DNA from 4 places in the Mesorhizobium sp. WSM4821 genome. Region 2 is predicted to be linked to each of the others. Evidence: riboswitches for the same ligand, from Rfam matches in the RefSeq annotation. Region 2 holds a riboswitch; each other region holds the start of a gene.
What was found. A riboswitch is a leader RNA that binds a small molecule or an ion and turns the genes downstream of it on or off. The one in region 2 is predicted to bind cobalamin.
Positions count from the first base shown of each region.

Region 1: linked by a shared signal. The riboswitch ahead of AC0NID_RS19180 (CbtB domain-containing protein) and the one ahead of metE (5-methyltetrahydropteroyltriglutamate--homocysteine S-methyltransferase) in region 2 are both predicted to bind cobalamin.
Region 3: linked by a shared signal. The riboswitch ahead of AC0NID_RS04010 (aromatic ring-hydroxylating oxygenase subunit alpha) and the one ahead of metE (5-methyltetrahydropteroyltriglutamate--homocysteine S-methyltransferase) in region 2 are both predicted to bind cobalamin.
Region 4: linked by a shared signal. The riboswitch ahead of AC0NID_RS18815 (DUF1636 family protein) and the one ahead of metE (5-methyltetrahydropteroyltriglutamate--homocysteine S-methyltransferase) in region 2 are both predicted to bind cobalamin.

Region 1 covers NZ_CM148371.1:3,955,268-3,958,994, forward strand. Annotated here, with positions in the region: gene AC0NID_RS19170 (aromatic ring-hydroxylating oxygenase subunit alpha) at 1-511, opposite strand, end outside; gene AC0NID_RS19175 (gamma-glutamylcyclotransferase) at 631-1,323, shown strand; cobalamin riboswitch at 1,390-1,582, shown strand; gene AC0NID_RS19180 (CbtB domain-containing protein) at 1,620-1,799, shown strand; gene AC0NID_RS19185 (CbtA family protein) at 1,815-2,585, shown strand; gene cobU (bifunctional adenosylcobinamide kinase/adenosylcobinamide-phosphate guanylyltransferase) at 2,608-3,105, shown strand; gene cobO (cob(I)yrinic acid a,c-diamide adenosyltransferase) at 3,194-3,727, shown strand, end outside.
Region 2 covers NZ_CM148371.1:30,587-34,313, reverse strand. Annotated here, with positions in the region: partial or broken gene metE (5-methyltetrahydropteroyltriglutamate--homocysteine S-methyltransferase) at 1-2,004, opposite strand, end outside; cobalamin riboswitch at 2,120-2,319, opposite strand; gene AC0NID_RS00135 (adenosine kinase) at 2,702-3,694, opposite strand.
Region 3 covers NZ_CM148371.1:890,392-894,118, reverse strand. Annotated here, with positions in the region: gene AC0NID_RS04015 (FAD-binding oxidoreductase) at 1-875, opposite strand, end outside; gene AC0NID_RS04010 (aromatic ring-hydroxylating oxygenase subunit alpha) at 895-2,142, opposite strand; cobalamin riboswitch at 2,257-2,458, opposite strand; gene AC0NID_RS04005 (DUF680 domain-containing protein) at 2,978-3,202, shown strand; gene AC0NID_RS04000 (DUF680 domain-containing protein) at 3,329-3,565, shown strand; gene AC0NID_RS03995 (ABC transporter ATP-binding protein) at 3,717-3,727, opposite strand, start outside.
Region 4 covers NZ_CM148371.1:3,883,388-3,887,114, reverse strand. Annotated here, with positions in the region: gene AC0NID_RS18820 (winged helix-turn-helix domain-containing protein) at 193-1,392, shown strand; cobalamin riboswitch at 1,422-1,625, shown strand; gene AC0NID_RS18815 (DUF1636 family protein) at 1,664-2,098, shown strand; gene cobW (cobalamin biosynthesis protein CobW) at 2,095-3,132, shown strand; gene cobN (cobaltochelatase subunit CobN) at 3,151-3,727, shown strand, end outside.

The DNA.
Region 1 (3,727 bases), 3.3 Mb from region 2:
TGGGATCGAAGGATGCTTCAGCCGAGCCGGCGGCGTCTTCCTCCAGATTGACGAAGACAAAACCGCGCCACACCGACAGCGCCACGCGGTAGAGCGGGTGATCGGCCTTGTCGAAGCCTTCGGGCAGCGATTTCGACGGCACCCGCACGAGATCGCCGCGCAGCGAATAAGACCACGCATGATAGGGGCAGGTGATGAGCCGCGCCTTCAGCCGTCCTTGGCTTTCCCGGCAAAGCTGCGAGCCGCGATGCCGGCAAGTGTTGTGGAAGGCCCGAAGGGTGCCGGTCTCGTCGCGCAGCACGACAATCTCCTGCGTGCCGACACGGAATGTCTTGAACGCCAGCGGCTGGGCAAGGTCGGCCTCGCGGCAGACGAGCAGCCAGTTTCGATACCAGATGGCGTCGAGATCGCGCTGATAGGCGTTCAGCTCCCAGTAGTCCGACGCCGGCAGCGTCGGCTCGGCCCGGGTCAGACCGTTATAGGGGTCATGCTCGCTGTGGCTGGGCTGCATGGCAGGTTTCCAGTGATGTGCCAGCCGACACCCAGCCGCGAAAATTGTCAATCGCGGTGACGGCATTGCGAGTCTCGAGCAGGACGCATAATCATGCGGCAAGAAAAGGGATCTGGAACGTGGCCACACGACAGATGGCGCTTACGCCGGAGCTGGTTGCGCGTTGTTGGCGCGAGGTCCAGGATGCTGGACCTGACCCGGATGCCATGCATCTGGATGATGGCGACTATGACGCGATGCTGGACGCGTTGCAGGCAGAACTCCCTGCCGCCGAACCGTTGTGGCTGTTCGGCTACGGTTCGCTGATCTGGAAACCCGAAATCGACCATGTCGAGGAACGTGTCGCCGTGGTGCGTGGCTGGCACCGGTCTTTTTGCATGAACATGACGCGCTGGCGCGGCACCAAGGATCGCCCCGGCCTGATGATGGCTCTGGACCGTGGAGGGCAGTGCAAGGGCATCGCTTTTCGGCTGACCGATGGCGATCGGCGGCAGCAATTGGGCAGGCTTTTCCGACGCGAAATGACGCTGAAGCCGACAAGCTATATGCCTCGTATTCTCAGACTCGCGAGCGATGGCGGTCCGTTGAGGGCGCTGGCTTTCGTCATCAATCGCAGCGGCATCACCTATGCTGGTTCGCTCGATGAGCACGAGGTGGTCGAAAGACTGACCACGTCCTGCGGACACTGGGGATCAGGCGTCGACTACCTCTACAACACGGTGAAAAACCTGGAAGAGCGCGGCATTCACGACCGCCATCTTTGGCAGCTGCAGCAACTGGTCGCCAATCGGATCGTCTCATTGGGAGGCTGAAGCCAAGTGACGCATTCCAGCTGACCGCTGACGGAATTTGGTTTGCCGGGCGCGGAGATTCTGCCTATAGTCGCACCCGTCGTCGGTTCCTTTGGAACCAAGAGGGAATGCGGTGAGGGCGAAATTTGCCCAATGCCGTGGCTGCCCCCGCAACTGTGTGCGGTAGTCCTCTCCATATGCCACTGAAGGTTTTCTTCGGGAAGGTGGGGAAGGGCGCTGATCCGCGAGCCAGGAGACCTGCCGGCGACAGGAAAACTGACTTCTATGCCCTCGGGTGGAGGGCGAAAGGACAAGACATGAATACCCCTTCCGTGTCCCTCGGCGCTTCCGTCTCCTCGCAGTCGCGCTTCATGCAACTGGCGCTTGCTGCGTTTCTCGGCATTTTCGTCATGGGCTTCGTCGGCTTCTCGCAAATCGATGCGGTGCATAACGCCGCCCACGACTATCGCCACTCGATGGCATTTCCCTGCCACTGACGAGGGGCTGACATCATGACACTGTTTCGCAACGTCGTGTTCATCGCGGCGATCGCAGGGATTGTGGCCGGCGCCGTCCTCGCCTGCATGCAGGCCTACGCCACCGTGCCGCTCATTCTCAAGGCTGAAGCCTACGAACAGGCCGGCGGCGGCCACACGCATGACCATGCCGCGGCGCCCGTCGCGAACGCCACCGATACCGATGCCATGACCAGAGCGGCGACGGCCGAAGCTGCCGCTCCGGAAGACGAAGGCTGGGCGCCGGCCGACGGTTCCGAGCGATTCGCCTTCAACGTCGTTGCCAACGTCGTCACCGGCATCGGCTTCGCGCTGATCCTGGTCGCCGCTTCGGAGTTCGCCGGCGGCATCGGCAATTGGCGCCATGGCCTGTTCTGGGGCCTTGCCGGCTTTGCCGTGTTCACGCTGGCTCCGAACCTTGGCCTGCCGCCCGAACTGCCGGCGATGCCGGCGGCCGATCTCGCCCAGCGCCAGATCTGGTGGTGGGCAACCGTGGCGGCGACGGCGGCCGGTCTCGGCCTGCTTGCCTTCCGCAAGTCGCTGCCGCTGGCGCTCCTTGCCGTGGCGCTGATCGTGGCGCCGCATATCGTCGGTGCTCCGCAGCCCGACAGTTTCGAGTCGCCGATCCCGGAAGGCCTGCACCACCAGTTCGTGGTGGCGGTAACGCTGACCAATCTGGTGTTCTGGCTGGTGCTCGGCGTCGTCGTCGGCGTGGTGCGTGGCCGTTTCACCGGCACGGCGACCAGCCTGCGCGACAGCTTTGCCTGATCGCGTTACTCCCGGCGGGAACTTGATCCTGGTCATCGGCGGTGCGCGTTCCGGCAAAAGCGCGCACGCCGAAGGACTGGTAACGGCCTGTCCGGCGCCGTGGACCTATATCGCCACCGCCGAGGCTTACGACGGCGAAATGCGCGAGCGCATCGCGCTGCACCGGTCGCGGCGCGGCGAGGGCTGGACGACTGTCGATGCACCGCTCGATCTCGTCGGCGCGATCGAGGCTTTGCCCGACGGCCGGCCTGTCCTGATCGACTGCCTTACGCTGTGGCTGTCCAACCATATGCTGGCCGAACGCGACATCGAGGCCGAATGCCAGGGGTTGGCGGATGTGCTGTCGCGGCCGCGCGGGCCATGGTTCGTGGTCTCCAACGAGGTCGGCCAGGGCATCGTGCCCGACAATACGCTCGCCCGCCGGTTTCGCGATACCGCCGGCCGGCTCAACCAGCAGGTCGCGGCAGTGTCCGATACGGTGCTGCTGATGGTGGCGGGGCTGCCGCTCAAGGTGAAATGACATGGCTGATACCAAGCACATCGAAGACAAATCACATATCGAAGACGGGCCGATTAACGACAGGGATGAGGAACGCCACCGCGCCAAGATGGCCAAGCGCAAGGCGGTGCAGGACGCCGAGGTCGCGGCGAAGACGGTCGAGAAGGGGCTGCTGATCGTCAACACCGGGCCCGGCAAGGGCAAGACAACTGCCGCCTTCGGGTTGGCGCTGAGGATGCTCGGCTACGGCAGGCGCGTTGGCGTCGTCCAGTTCATCAAGGGCAAATGGCACACCGGCGAGAAGGACGCTTTTGCCGCTTTCGGCGACCGGGTCGTCTGGCACACGATGGGCGAGGGTTTTACCTGGGAGACGCAGGACCTGAAGCGCGACATCGCCGCCGCCGAAGCCGCCTGGGCCAAGGCGCTCGAGTTGATGGCCGATTCGTCAATCAGCCTTCTGGTGCTCGACGAGTTGAACATCGCGCTGCGCTACGACTATCTCGATCTCGGCAAGGTGGTGGCGGCGCTGAAGGGGCGGCGCGAGGGCCTGCATGTCGTCGTCACCGGCCGCAACGCCAAGGCAGCACTGGTCGAGGCGGCGGACCTGGTCACCGAGATGGGCGTGATCAAGCATCATTTTTCG
Region 2 (3,727 bases):
AGTCGATGATCTCATTGAACTCCGAATAGCACATGTGGGTGTGAATTTGGGTCGCGTCCTCTACACCCGTCGAGGCGAGCCGGAAGCATTCGACAGCCCAGCCGAGATAATGTTTCCAATCGGACGTCCGCAGGGGTAAGCCTTCGCGAAACGCGGCCTCATCGATCTGGATCACCCTTGCGCCAGCTCTTTCGAGGTCGGCCACTTCATCGCGGATAGCGAGTGCGATCTGGCGGCAGACCTCGGCGCGGGGTACGTCGTCGCGCACAAAAGACCAGTTAAGAAATCGTCACTGGACCAGTGAGCATGCCCTTCACCGGCTTTTTCGTCAGCGACTGGGCAAATTGCCACCAGAAGACCGTCATCGGATTGGGCCGCGATACGTCGCCGAAGATGATGGGAGGGCGCACGAGTCGGGAGCCATAACTTTGCACCCAGCCATGCTGGGTGAAGGCGAGGCCGGACAGCTGCTCGCCGAAATGCTGCACCATGTCGTTGCGTTCGAACTCGCCATGTACCAGCACGTCCAGCCCGATCTCCTCCTGCCAGCGGACCGCCGCCTCGGTCTCCTTCTTCAGAAAGGCCTGGTAGTCGATATAGCTCAGTCGGCCCTTCGCATGAGCGGAGCGCGCCCTGCGCACCTCGGGCGTTTGCGGGAAGGACCCGATGGTCGTCGTCGGGAACAGCGGCAGGGCGAGCGTGTCAGCCTGGACTCTCGAGCGCTTGGCAAATGCGCTCTTTCGTTGCTTCATGGCGCCGTCAATGCTGCTGACGCGCCCGCGGACGAGCGGATCGTGGGCCTTTGTCGACATTGCGCGCGCGGCGGCCGCCTCATCAGAAGCCTTCAGCTTGTTACGGCCTCCCTGCCTTCGGACAAGGCTTGGGCCAGCACGAGCAGCTCTTCAGTCTTCTGGGCGGCGAATGCCAGCCACGAACGGACGTCTACATCGAGCGCGGTCTCCATCCGCAGGTCCATCGGCACGTGAAGCATCGAGCAGGAAGGCGCAATTTCGACACGGTCCAGCGGCCAACCGGCGATGACCGGCTTGATGCCGTCGAGAATGGCGGTCAGGTTCGCGCGCCAGACATTGCGGCCGTCGATCAGGCCAAGTGAGAGCACCAGATCCTTCGGTGCGAGCCGACCAACCGTCTCCAACTGCTCGGGAGCGCGCACGAGGTCGAGATGCAGCCCCGCCAGGCTCAGCGAAAGCGCGGTCTCGAGATTGTTTCCTAGCGGCCCGAAATAGGTAGCCAGCATAATTTTCACCTTGGGCGCGGCTTTCGACAGCTGCCCGTAGGTGAATTCGAAGGCAGCTCGTTCGTTCGGGTTGAGATCGAGCACAAGCGCCGGCTCGTCTGCACCCAGTCGGCCCCCGAGAGCTCCAGCCTCTGCAGGAGTTGCTCGTAGACCGGCAGCAGGCGCGGTAGCAGCGCTATGGGATTGAAGCCCTGGTCGGGAGACTTCGCCAGCTTGAGGAAGGTCACCGGTCCAAGGATGACCGGGCGTGTATGGATGCCGAGCTCTTTTGCCTCCAGAAAGTGATCGACTGGTTTCGTCGCCGAGAGGGCGAAGGTCTGATCGTCGCCAAGCTCCGGCACGAGGTAGTAGTTGGTGTCGAACCATTTGGTCATTTCCATCGCGGTCACGCGCTGCCCCTGAACTGCATGCCCGTGACTGGCGTGTCCGCACCCCGCGCTATCGCCCTGCGTCCCGCGCGCCATCGCGAAGTAGATGTCAAGCGGGACCTCGCCGCCCGTCCAGCCGTAACGAGCTGGGACGGCGCCGACCATTGCTGCGGTGTCGAGCACATGGTCATACAGTGAGAAATCGTTCGACGGGATTTTCGACACGCCGCGGGCGTGCTGCTCGCTCCATCTGGCGGCACGCAGTGCCTTCGCCGTCGCCAGAAGGTTGGCAGCAGACGATTTTCCGGACCAGTAGCTTTCGAGCGCGAATTTCAGTTCACGCCGGCGACCGATACGCGGCACGCCAAGCGTTGCTATGGGAACTTGCTGGGAGACATTCATTCCATACCCCGATGGTTGGGGCCGGGACAAGGAAGGCGCTGGCAGGCCGGCATCAACGCCGAGCTGCCGCGACCACCAGACACCCCGCCCGCGGACGTTGTTCGTCGTGACAGGTCTCCTGACTCGCGGGTCACAGCCTCTGCCACGTCTTCCGGGGCAGTTCGCCCCAGTGACATTGATGGGTTTGGCTCGCCGCTTACAGTTGCGGGGGCAGCGTAGGCATTGCACCGGCTCCCCTCTTAGCTCCGCTACGGCAACGCCTTGCGGAGAACCACGACATGCGGACAATCGCAGTAGCCCACTTTCTTGTCAATTTCGTATAAACAAATGTATATGTGTTTATGTGAATTGTTAGCCTGCGGCGTGTTTCCAAGTCGCCGTCGAGCTGAGCCTTCTGCGCGACTCTCCGGTGTTTGCAGACTGTGGCTCGGCCCTCGGGCAATCTGCCTTTTGTACGATCCGGTCTCAAACGACTTCGTCAAAATGGCGCGTGTTGGCCATTCGTGATCGGACGGCAGTGCTGGTCGAAGTGCGACAACGTTCCTGAGCCTCAACAATCAGTAATTTTGGAAAAAAACCGGCATCCTTCTCGGGCTGGTACGTTCGATTTACACGCGCTTGTCTGGACAGCCTGCACAACGGAAGGTGGGCTATACGTGGCCGAAAAGCCGCCTTACAGCAACCCAGTCTGCTCAGCCTCGCGGCGCAGATTCTGCCGTGGCCTGGGGCCGATCTGCTGGATCACCAAGCCGGCCGCCAGTGAGCCAAGATCGCCGCAAGTCTGCAGGTCGCGGCCTTGCGTGTAGCCATGCAGGAAGCCGGCGGCATAGAGATCGCCGGCGCCCGTCGTGTCGACCAGTTCCTTGATGGCGGTCGCCTGGATGACCACGGTCTCGTCGCCGCGCACGATCACCGAGCCTTTTTCCGAGCGGGTCACGGCGGCGATCCGGCAATCCTTGCGGATCTGCGCCAGCGCCTCGTCGAAGGACGACGTCTGGTAGAGCGACTTGATCTCGTGGCTGTTGGCAAAGACGATATCGACCGTGCCCGAACGCATCAGCTCAAGGAATTCGTCGCGGTAGCGGTCGACGCAGAACGAATCCGACAGGGTCATCGACACTTCGCGGCCTGCTGCGTGCGCCAGCTTCGCCGTCTGGCGGATTGCCTCCTTGGCGCGCGGCGGATCCCACAGGTAGCCTTCGAAATAGGTGACCTTGGCGCCAGACGCCTTGTCGGCTTCGACATCCTCAGGGCCAAGCTCGACACAGGCGCCGAGATAGGTGTTCATCGAGCGCTCGCCGTCGGGCGTGACGAAGATCATCGAGCGCGCCGTCGGCGGCTCACCCTCGAGCGGCGTGGTGTCGAAGGCGACGCCCTGCGCATGGATGTCGTGGGCGTAGATTTCGCCCAGCGCATCGTTGGAGACCTTGCCAAAGAAAGCGGCGCGGCCTCCGAAGCTGGCGACGCCGGCCGCCGTGTTGCCGGCGCTGCCGCCGGAGGCCTCGATCGCCGGGCCCATGCGGCTGTAGAGCAGCTCGGCGCGCTGTGTGTCGATGAGGTTCATCGCGCCCTTGATGATGCCGTTGGTCTCGAGGAATTCCTCGTCGCACTGGGCGATGATGTCGACAATGGCATTGCCGATGCAAAGCACGTCATAATCCGGCATCAAAATCTCCGCCAAAACCCGAGCCGGCTTTTT
Region 3 (3,727 bases), 860 kb from region 2:
GAGAATCGAATTGGCGTTGCGGCCTCAGTAGGGACCTCGACCCCGCCTTCTGCCGGCCCACCCCTTGCCGGCAAGGCAAACGGGGCCGGTATTTCCTCCACCGCCGGTGCGGCAAAGCTTTCCTGATGGTAGTTGGCCATGTCGAAGCCGGCGGCCTCCAGCATCTGCCGCACCGCGCGCATGAATGGATCGGGGCCGCAGCAGAAGATTTCGCGCTCGCGAAAATCCGGTGCCAAGAGCGGCAGCCGGATCGCGTCGATCCGGCCCATATGGCCGAACCAGCCCTCGCGGCTGGAGCGCTCCTCGATCATGAAGCCGAGCGACAGGCCCGGCATGCGGCTGCCCAGCAGTTCGAGCTCCTTGCGGAAGATGATCTCCTCGGGCTTTCGCGCGCAGTTGACGAAGCCGACATCGGTCCATGGCGCGCAGTCGTTCAGCCAGCGCAGCATCGACATCATCGGCGTCACGCCGGAGCCGGCCGAAATGAACAGATATTTGGCCGCGGGATGACTGTGCAGCGAAAAGTCGCCCGCCGGCCCATAGGCCTTCACGTGAACGCCGGGCTTCAGATTGTCGAACATCCAGCGCGTACCGATGCTGCCGTCCTGCGCCTTCACCGTCACCGCGATCGAGAACGGCCGCGACGGCGAGGACGACAGCGTATAGGTCCGCATCAGCTGGCCCTCAATGGTCGGCAATTCCAGCGTCACGAACTGTCCTGGTTTGTAGCGGAACCAGGTCTGGTTGTCGGAGCGGAAGGTGAAGGTCTTCACGTCAGGCGCCTCGTCGCTGACGCCGATCACTTCCAGCACCTGGAGCCTGTCGTTCCAGGGCGCCATCTCGTCGAGATGGCGGTAGAGCCCGAGGTCCGTCATCGCATTCATTCCTCAGATCTCAGGCGACGCTGCGCAACGCCGGCCGGCCGTCCTCGGCAAGCCGCGGCCCGATGAAGGACGCGTACCATTCGACGAACTGGATGACGCCGCCCTCATGCAACTCCGAATAGGGGCCGGGCTCATAGGCCGGCGACAGGATGCCGAAGGCGTTTTCCTCGACGATGCGGCGGTCCTGGTCGTTGGTCTCGGTCCAGACATGGGTGAGTTCGGCGAGATCGTAGTCGACGCCTTCGACCGCATCCTTGTGGACAAGCCATTTGGTGGTGACGGCCGTTTCCGTGGCACTGATCGGCAGCACGCGGAAGGTGACGGCATGATCGCCGAGGATATGGTTCCAGGTCGTCGGGTAATGGTAGAGCAGTAGCGAGCCGATGCGGTCGGTGGAAACGCTGTCGGAAAGGTTCTTCTTCACCGCGCGCCGTCCCGTCATCGTATAGCTGACGGCGTCACGCAGCAGCGGCGCGCGGGTGGCGCGATACTGCCCGGCCGGATCGATTCGGAACTTGCTCGGCAAGCCCGCCGCCTCGCATTTGGCCCAGTGAGCGAGCATTTCCGGATCGCTGTCGGCGCCCTGCACGCCGGTCACGGTCGGTGCTTCCGGGAATGTCTTGCACAGTTCCGGATGGTTGCCGGCGCAATGGTAGCACTCGCGGTTGTTCTCCCAGACGAGCTTCCAGTTGCCCTTCTCGACAATGGTCGATTCGAAGGCGACCTTTGCCTCGCGCAGCCGGTGCGGCAGGAGGTAAGGCTCGACCATCGCGCGCATCGGCGCGAAATCCGCGGGCTCCTTGGCCAGGCAGATGAAGATGTAGCCGCCGACGCTTTCGCAGGCGACCGGCTTCAGGCTGAACTGGCTCTTGTCGAAGCCATCCGCCATCTGCCTTGCGAACAAGAGCCGGCCGTCCAGCTCGTAGGTCCACTGGTGATAGGGGCAGACGAGCTTTGCCGCCGTGCCCTTGTCGGCGTTGCAGACGCGGCTGCCGCGATGGCGGCAGGAATTGTGGAAGGCGTTGATCTTGCCTTGCTGGTCGCGGACCAGCACGACCGGATAGTCGCCGATCTGGACGGTCATGTAGCTGCCCGGCTTCGGCAACTCGCAATCGTGGCCGATGAACAGCCAGTCGCGATACCAGATCAGCTCCATGTCGAGCTTGAAGAAATCGGAATCGGTGTAGAAGGGCTGTTCCAGCGAATAGCCTTGCCTGCGGCCGTGCAAGAGCCTCAGCATGTCGTTGCGCGCATCCATGTCCTGTCCTCATGTCCAAGGACTGAACTGGTGGTGATGGAGGAAGGATCGGCTGCACGTCGGCGATATGGCCGGGCATGCACTATCCGCCTCTTGACCGCCCACCGCGATCAGTCGAGTCTAGAATCTCGGGCTGGTTTCCGGGCTCTGGAGTATCCTTGCGGACGGTCGCGACACCTTCCCAGGCTTGTGACCCAGTGGTCTCCCGTTGCGACTTGAACTCCACCACCGTTGCGGGGGCAGCGCCGGGTTCTGACCGGCTTCCCAATTCTCCGCTTGGTCGTCACCATGCGGCACCTGAGTTGGCGTGATCTAATCATGACCGTCGGCCGTCTGTCGGCATGAAAGCGACATCGTATCCATGCGGCGCGACACGGCCGCGAAACCTGTTGGACCGGAGTGAGCAAGGGGTGAAATCGCCCTTCGCCGAGCGTTGCCGGCCCGAAAGCATGGCCGGATTTGGCCCATCGGCGGGGGCCGAACTGGTAAACGATTCGTTAGCAGGCTTCGAAATGCTTTTTAAGGGGTCTCTAAAATCGAACCGAACGGTTCGTTTCTGTTGACACTGCGTACAGGACGGTGTGAACGCAGACTCGCCAATTCGTCAAATGGCCGGGCGGTACGTTTGAGATAACCAACTGATAAACAAGCGGAAAATTTAGGTTGTAGGAAGGCTTGGCACAATTTCAAGATGCAGATTCTTGGTCCACGCGGAACAACTTCGTGATTGGAATCCGCAGGATGGCCTCCCCACATCGGGGCTGTCCGAACGACGCGGATTCCTCCCAAGACATGCCGCTGGACGGACGGAAAAATAAGATACTGGAGTACTAAAATGAAAAAGATCGCTCTTGCGGCCGTCGCCGTTCTGGCCATTACCGGCAGCGCCTTTGCTGAAGGCAGTGACCATTATGGGTCTGACGGCGCCAACCAGCCCGCCGTCGCGGCCGACAGCTCCTACACGGCTTCGATTCTGAATTCGGCTCCGGCCCAGAATCCGGTTCCGGCTGACGAGAAGCCCGTCCACGGCAGCGACCGTAACCTCTTCGGCAACAATTAACACTCGGTTCCAGACCATGATCCCGAACCTGCGGTTCGGAAAAGATCATGGTCAAACAAGCAGCGGCGGCATTGTCTTCATCAAGACCGCCGCGCTTGTGGGATACGAAAATCCAGGAGTATTGGAATGAAGAAGATCGCCCTTGCCGCCGCCGCGCTTTTGATTGCCGCCGGCAGCGCCTATGCCCGCAACGACAACGTCGGCGGAACCGACATCAACGAGCAGGCGACCGTCAACGTCGACAACACGCAGACGTCTTCGGTGCGCAACACCGGCTCGCCGGTCTATAAGCTGCTCAACTCGTCGGGCGACGTGCAGAAGTCCGCCCCGCACGGCAGCGACCGGAACCTGTTCGGCCGCTAGCGCTTCGGCTCGAAATCGGTTCCGATTTTCGGGAAGCACGATGTGTACGCTTCAACGGCGACCTGAATGCAAAAGAGCGGCGGGCTTGGCCCGCCGCTCTTTTTTTGCCCTCGCCAAACTGCCCATGTCCAGCAGTTCGGCTGCCGCTCTCTCAAGCTGCCT
Region 4 (3,727 bases), 3.4 Mb from region 2:
CAAGTCAAACCTTGTTCAAAACACGGGTGCCGGACGGCATATCCGGATAAACTGGTCCGATCCGCTCCTGTTTGATTTCCTTCACTTTTTACTCCACTTTTCTCTCCTGACATAGATACCGCCAAAACCCTGCTAGCATGGCCCGGAATCATCACCCAACCTTTGATCGAACGCCAACAGAGTGCCGTCTGCATGAAGGAAAAGATCTCGCTCGCCGTGGCCCGGCGCATCGCGCTTGCCGCACAGGGGTTTGCCGATCCTCGCCCGAACGGCACGCCCGATCGCCGCCATCTGGCCCGTGTGCTCGCCCGGACCGGCCTGCTGCAGATCGATTCCGTCAGCGCGGTGGTGCGCGCCCACTATATGCCGCTCTATTCGCGGCTTGGCCCCTACCCGCTTGCGCTGCTCGACAACGCCGCCGTGACCCGCAAGCGCAGGGTCTTCGAGTATTGGGCGCACGAAGCCTCCTTTCTGCCGGTCGAGACCTATCCACTGATGCGCTGGCGCATGGAGCGGGCCGAACGCGGCGAGGAAATGTATAACGGGCTGGCCAAGTGGGGGCGCGAACGCGCCGCCTACATTGAAGACATCTATCGCGAGGTCGTCGAACGAGGCCCGATCGCCGCATCGGCTCTCGAAGGCCAGAAGGGCTCGGGCGGCTGGTGGGGCTGGAGCGACGCCAAGCATGCATTCGAATGGCTGTTCTGGGCCGGCCGCATCACCACGGCGTCGCGTCGAGGCTTCGAGCGGCTCTATGATCTGCCGGAGCGCGTGCTGCCGCCGGCGATACTTGCCCTGCCGGTGCCTTCTCATGAGGATGCGCACCGCGAGTTGCTGCGTATTTCCGCCCGCGCCCATGGTGTCGCGACAGCCGGCGACCTGCGCGACTATTTCCGCCTCTCTCCCGCCGACATCAAGGACCGCATCGAGGAACTGGTTGAATCGGGCGACCTTTTGCCGGTTCGCGTCGAAGGCTGGGACAAGCCTGCCTATCTTCACAAGGACGCCCGTTTTCCACGCAAGATCGAGGCGCGCGCGCTGCTCGCGCCGTTCGATCCGGTCGTCTTCGAGCGGTCGCGCACGGAAAGACTGTTCGACTTCCGCTATCGCATCGAGATCTACACGCCGGCCGAAAAGCGCCAATACGGCTATTACGTGCTGCCGTTCCTGCTCGGCGAAAGGATCGTCGCGCGCATCGATCTCAAGGCCGACCGCCCCGCCGGCGTGCTGCGCGTCCATGCCGCCTATGCCGAGCCCGGCGCCCCGCCGCAAACCGCCGCCGAACTCTTCGAGGAGTTGAAGTTGATGCAGGGTTGGCTCGGACTCGAAAGCATCGAGGTGACGCCTGCGGGTGAACTAGGCCAACCGCTTGCCGACGTTGCCGCGTCGTAGAGGTGCGTTGACACCGCTGCCCACAAGAGCCTAAATCCGGTCCAGACGGTCCCCTGCCCGCAACGGCAAGGGCCAAGAGGGAATGCGGTGCGAAATTCCGATTTCAAATCCGCGGCTGTCCCCGCAACTGTAAGCGACGAGCCAAGGCCGAAAACCACTGGGACGGTCCCGGGAAGGCGGCACCAAGGCAATGACCCGCGAGCCAGGAGACCTGCCGTCTAGGACATAAGAATCCGATCGCCTGGCGGGTTTTCCGGGCAAGGAGCCTGATTTGGAACGCGACAGCAGTTTTTCGGCTGAGACAGCGGACATATTGTCCGGCGACAGCGACGCCTTGGCCGGCGTCACCGTGATCGTCTGCTCTTCCTGTCGCGATGAATCCGGCTCCGATGGCCTTCCTCGCGCCGGCGAACTGCTTGCCGAAGACACACGCCGCGCTGTAGCAGGCGAAAATATCCCTATCCGCAGCGTCGAATGCCTCGGCAACTGCAAACGCCGACTGAGCGCCGCGATTTTGCGCGACGGCTGCTGGAGCTATGTCTTCGGCGACCTGACCGTGACCAGCGGCGCCGATCTCGTCGCTGGTGCAAAGCTCTTCGCCACCTCGACGGACGGACTCATTCCGTGGCGCGGCCGGCCCGATTGCCTGAAGCGCGGCCTCGTTGCCCGCATCCCTCCCCTCGACCTTTTGAAGGACATGACATGACCGCTTCCGTCTCCCGCGTGCCTTGTACCGTCGTCACCGGCTTCCTCGGCGCCGGCAAGACGACGCTGATCCGCCATCTGCTCGAAAACGCCGGGGGTAAGCGTCTGGCCATCATCGTCAACGAATTCGGCGACGTCGGCATCGACGGCGAGATCCTGAAAGGCTGCGGCATCGACACTTGCCCGGAGGAAAACATCGTCGAACTGGCCAATGGCTGCATCTGCTGCACCGTCGCCGACGATTTCGTCCCGGCGCTCGACCAGATCCTGTCGCGGACGCCGAAGGTCGACCACATCCTGATCGAAACCTCGGGCCTCGCTCTGCCCAAGCCACTCGTCCAGGCCTTCCAGTGGCCGACGGTGAAAAGCCGCGTGACGGTCGACGGCATCATCGCGGTGGTCGACGGACCGGCGCTGGCCGAAGGCCGCGTCGCCAACGACATGGATGCCCTGCAGGCACAGCGCGCGCAGGACGAGACGCTCGACCACGACGACCCTGTCGAGGAGGTGTTCGAGGACCAGCTCGCCTGTGCCGACCTGATCATATTGTCAAAGAGCGATTTGATGGATGCCGCCGGCTCGGCCCGCGCCAACGCCATCATCGGCGAGCACGCCGCGCGTGCGGTAAAGATCGTGCCGACCTCGCAGGGCAAGGTCGATCCGTCCGTGCTGCTCGGCCTCGGCCTTGCGGTCGAGGACGACATCGAGAACCGCAAGACCCACCACGACGACGAACTCGACCACGAGCATGACGACTTCGACTCCTTCGTTATCGACATTCCGTCGATCGCCAATCCCGATGAGCTGGCTTTGCGCGTCGCCACGGCGGCGGAGGAAGAAAACGTGCTGCGCGTGAAAGGCTTCGTCGAGGTCGGCGGCAAGCCGATGCGGCTCCTGCTGCAGGCCGTCGGCCCGCGCGTCAATCACTATTACGATCGCGCCTGGACGGCGGAAGACGACCGCCGCTCGCGCCTCGTCGTTATCGGGCTGAAAGGGCTGAACCGCCCGGCGATCGAACGTATCCTCGCCGGCTGATCTCAGGCACGAGCCGCGATGCACATCCTCACCACAACGTCCGCCTCGCTCGACGATCTCGCCGAGCCTGTCGATCTCAGGCAGACGCCTGCGGATGTCGTGGCGCTGTCTTTCACCGACAGCGATCTGGCCGGGCTGGCGGCAGCGTGGAAAGCGGACGCGGAACGACTGCCGTCGATGCGGCTCGCCGCACTTCGCGATTTGCGCCATCCGATGTCTGTCGACCTCTGGATCGACAGTGTCGCCCGGCACGCCAAGGTCGTCCTGGTTCGCATCCTCGGCGGTTACGACTGGTGGCGCTATGGCTGCGACCAGCTCGCCTCGACCGCCCGGGCGCGCGGCATAAAACTGGCGCTTTTGCCTGGCGAATGCCGCGACGAGGATCTGCGGCTGATCGAAGGTTCGACGCTGCCCCGCGAGGAGCTGGACAGCCTGCTCGACTATTTCCGTGAGGGCGGCCCGGAGAATATGAAGGCGCTGGTGCGGAGGCTGGCACGGCTGGCTGGTTCGGATGCGGCGGTTGACGAGCCGGTCAGCGTGCCGAAAGCGGGCTACTACGAGCCGGGCCGCGGTGTCGTGGAAAGGCCGGATTTAT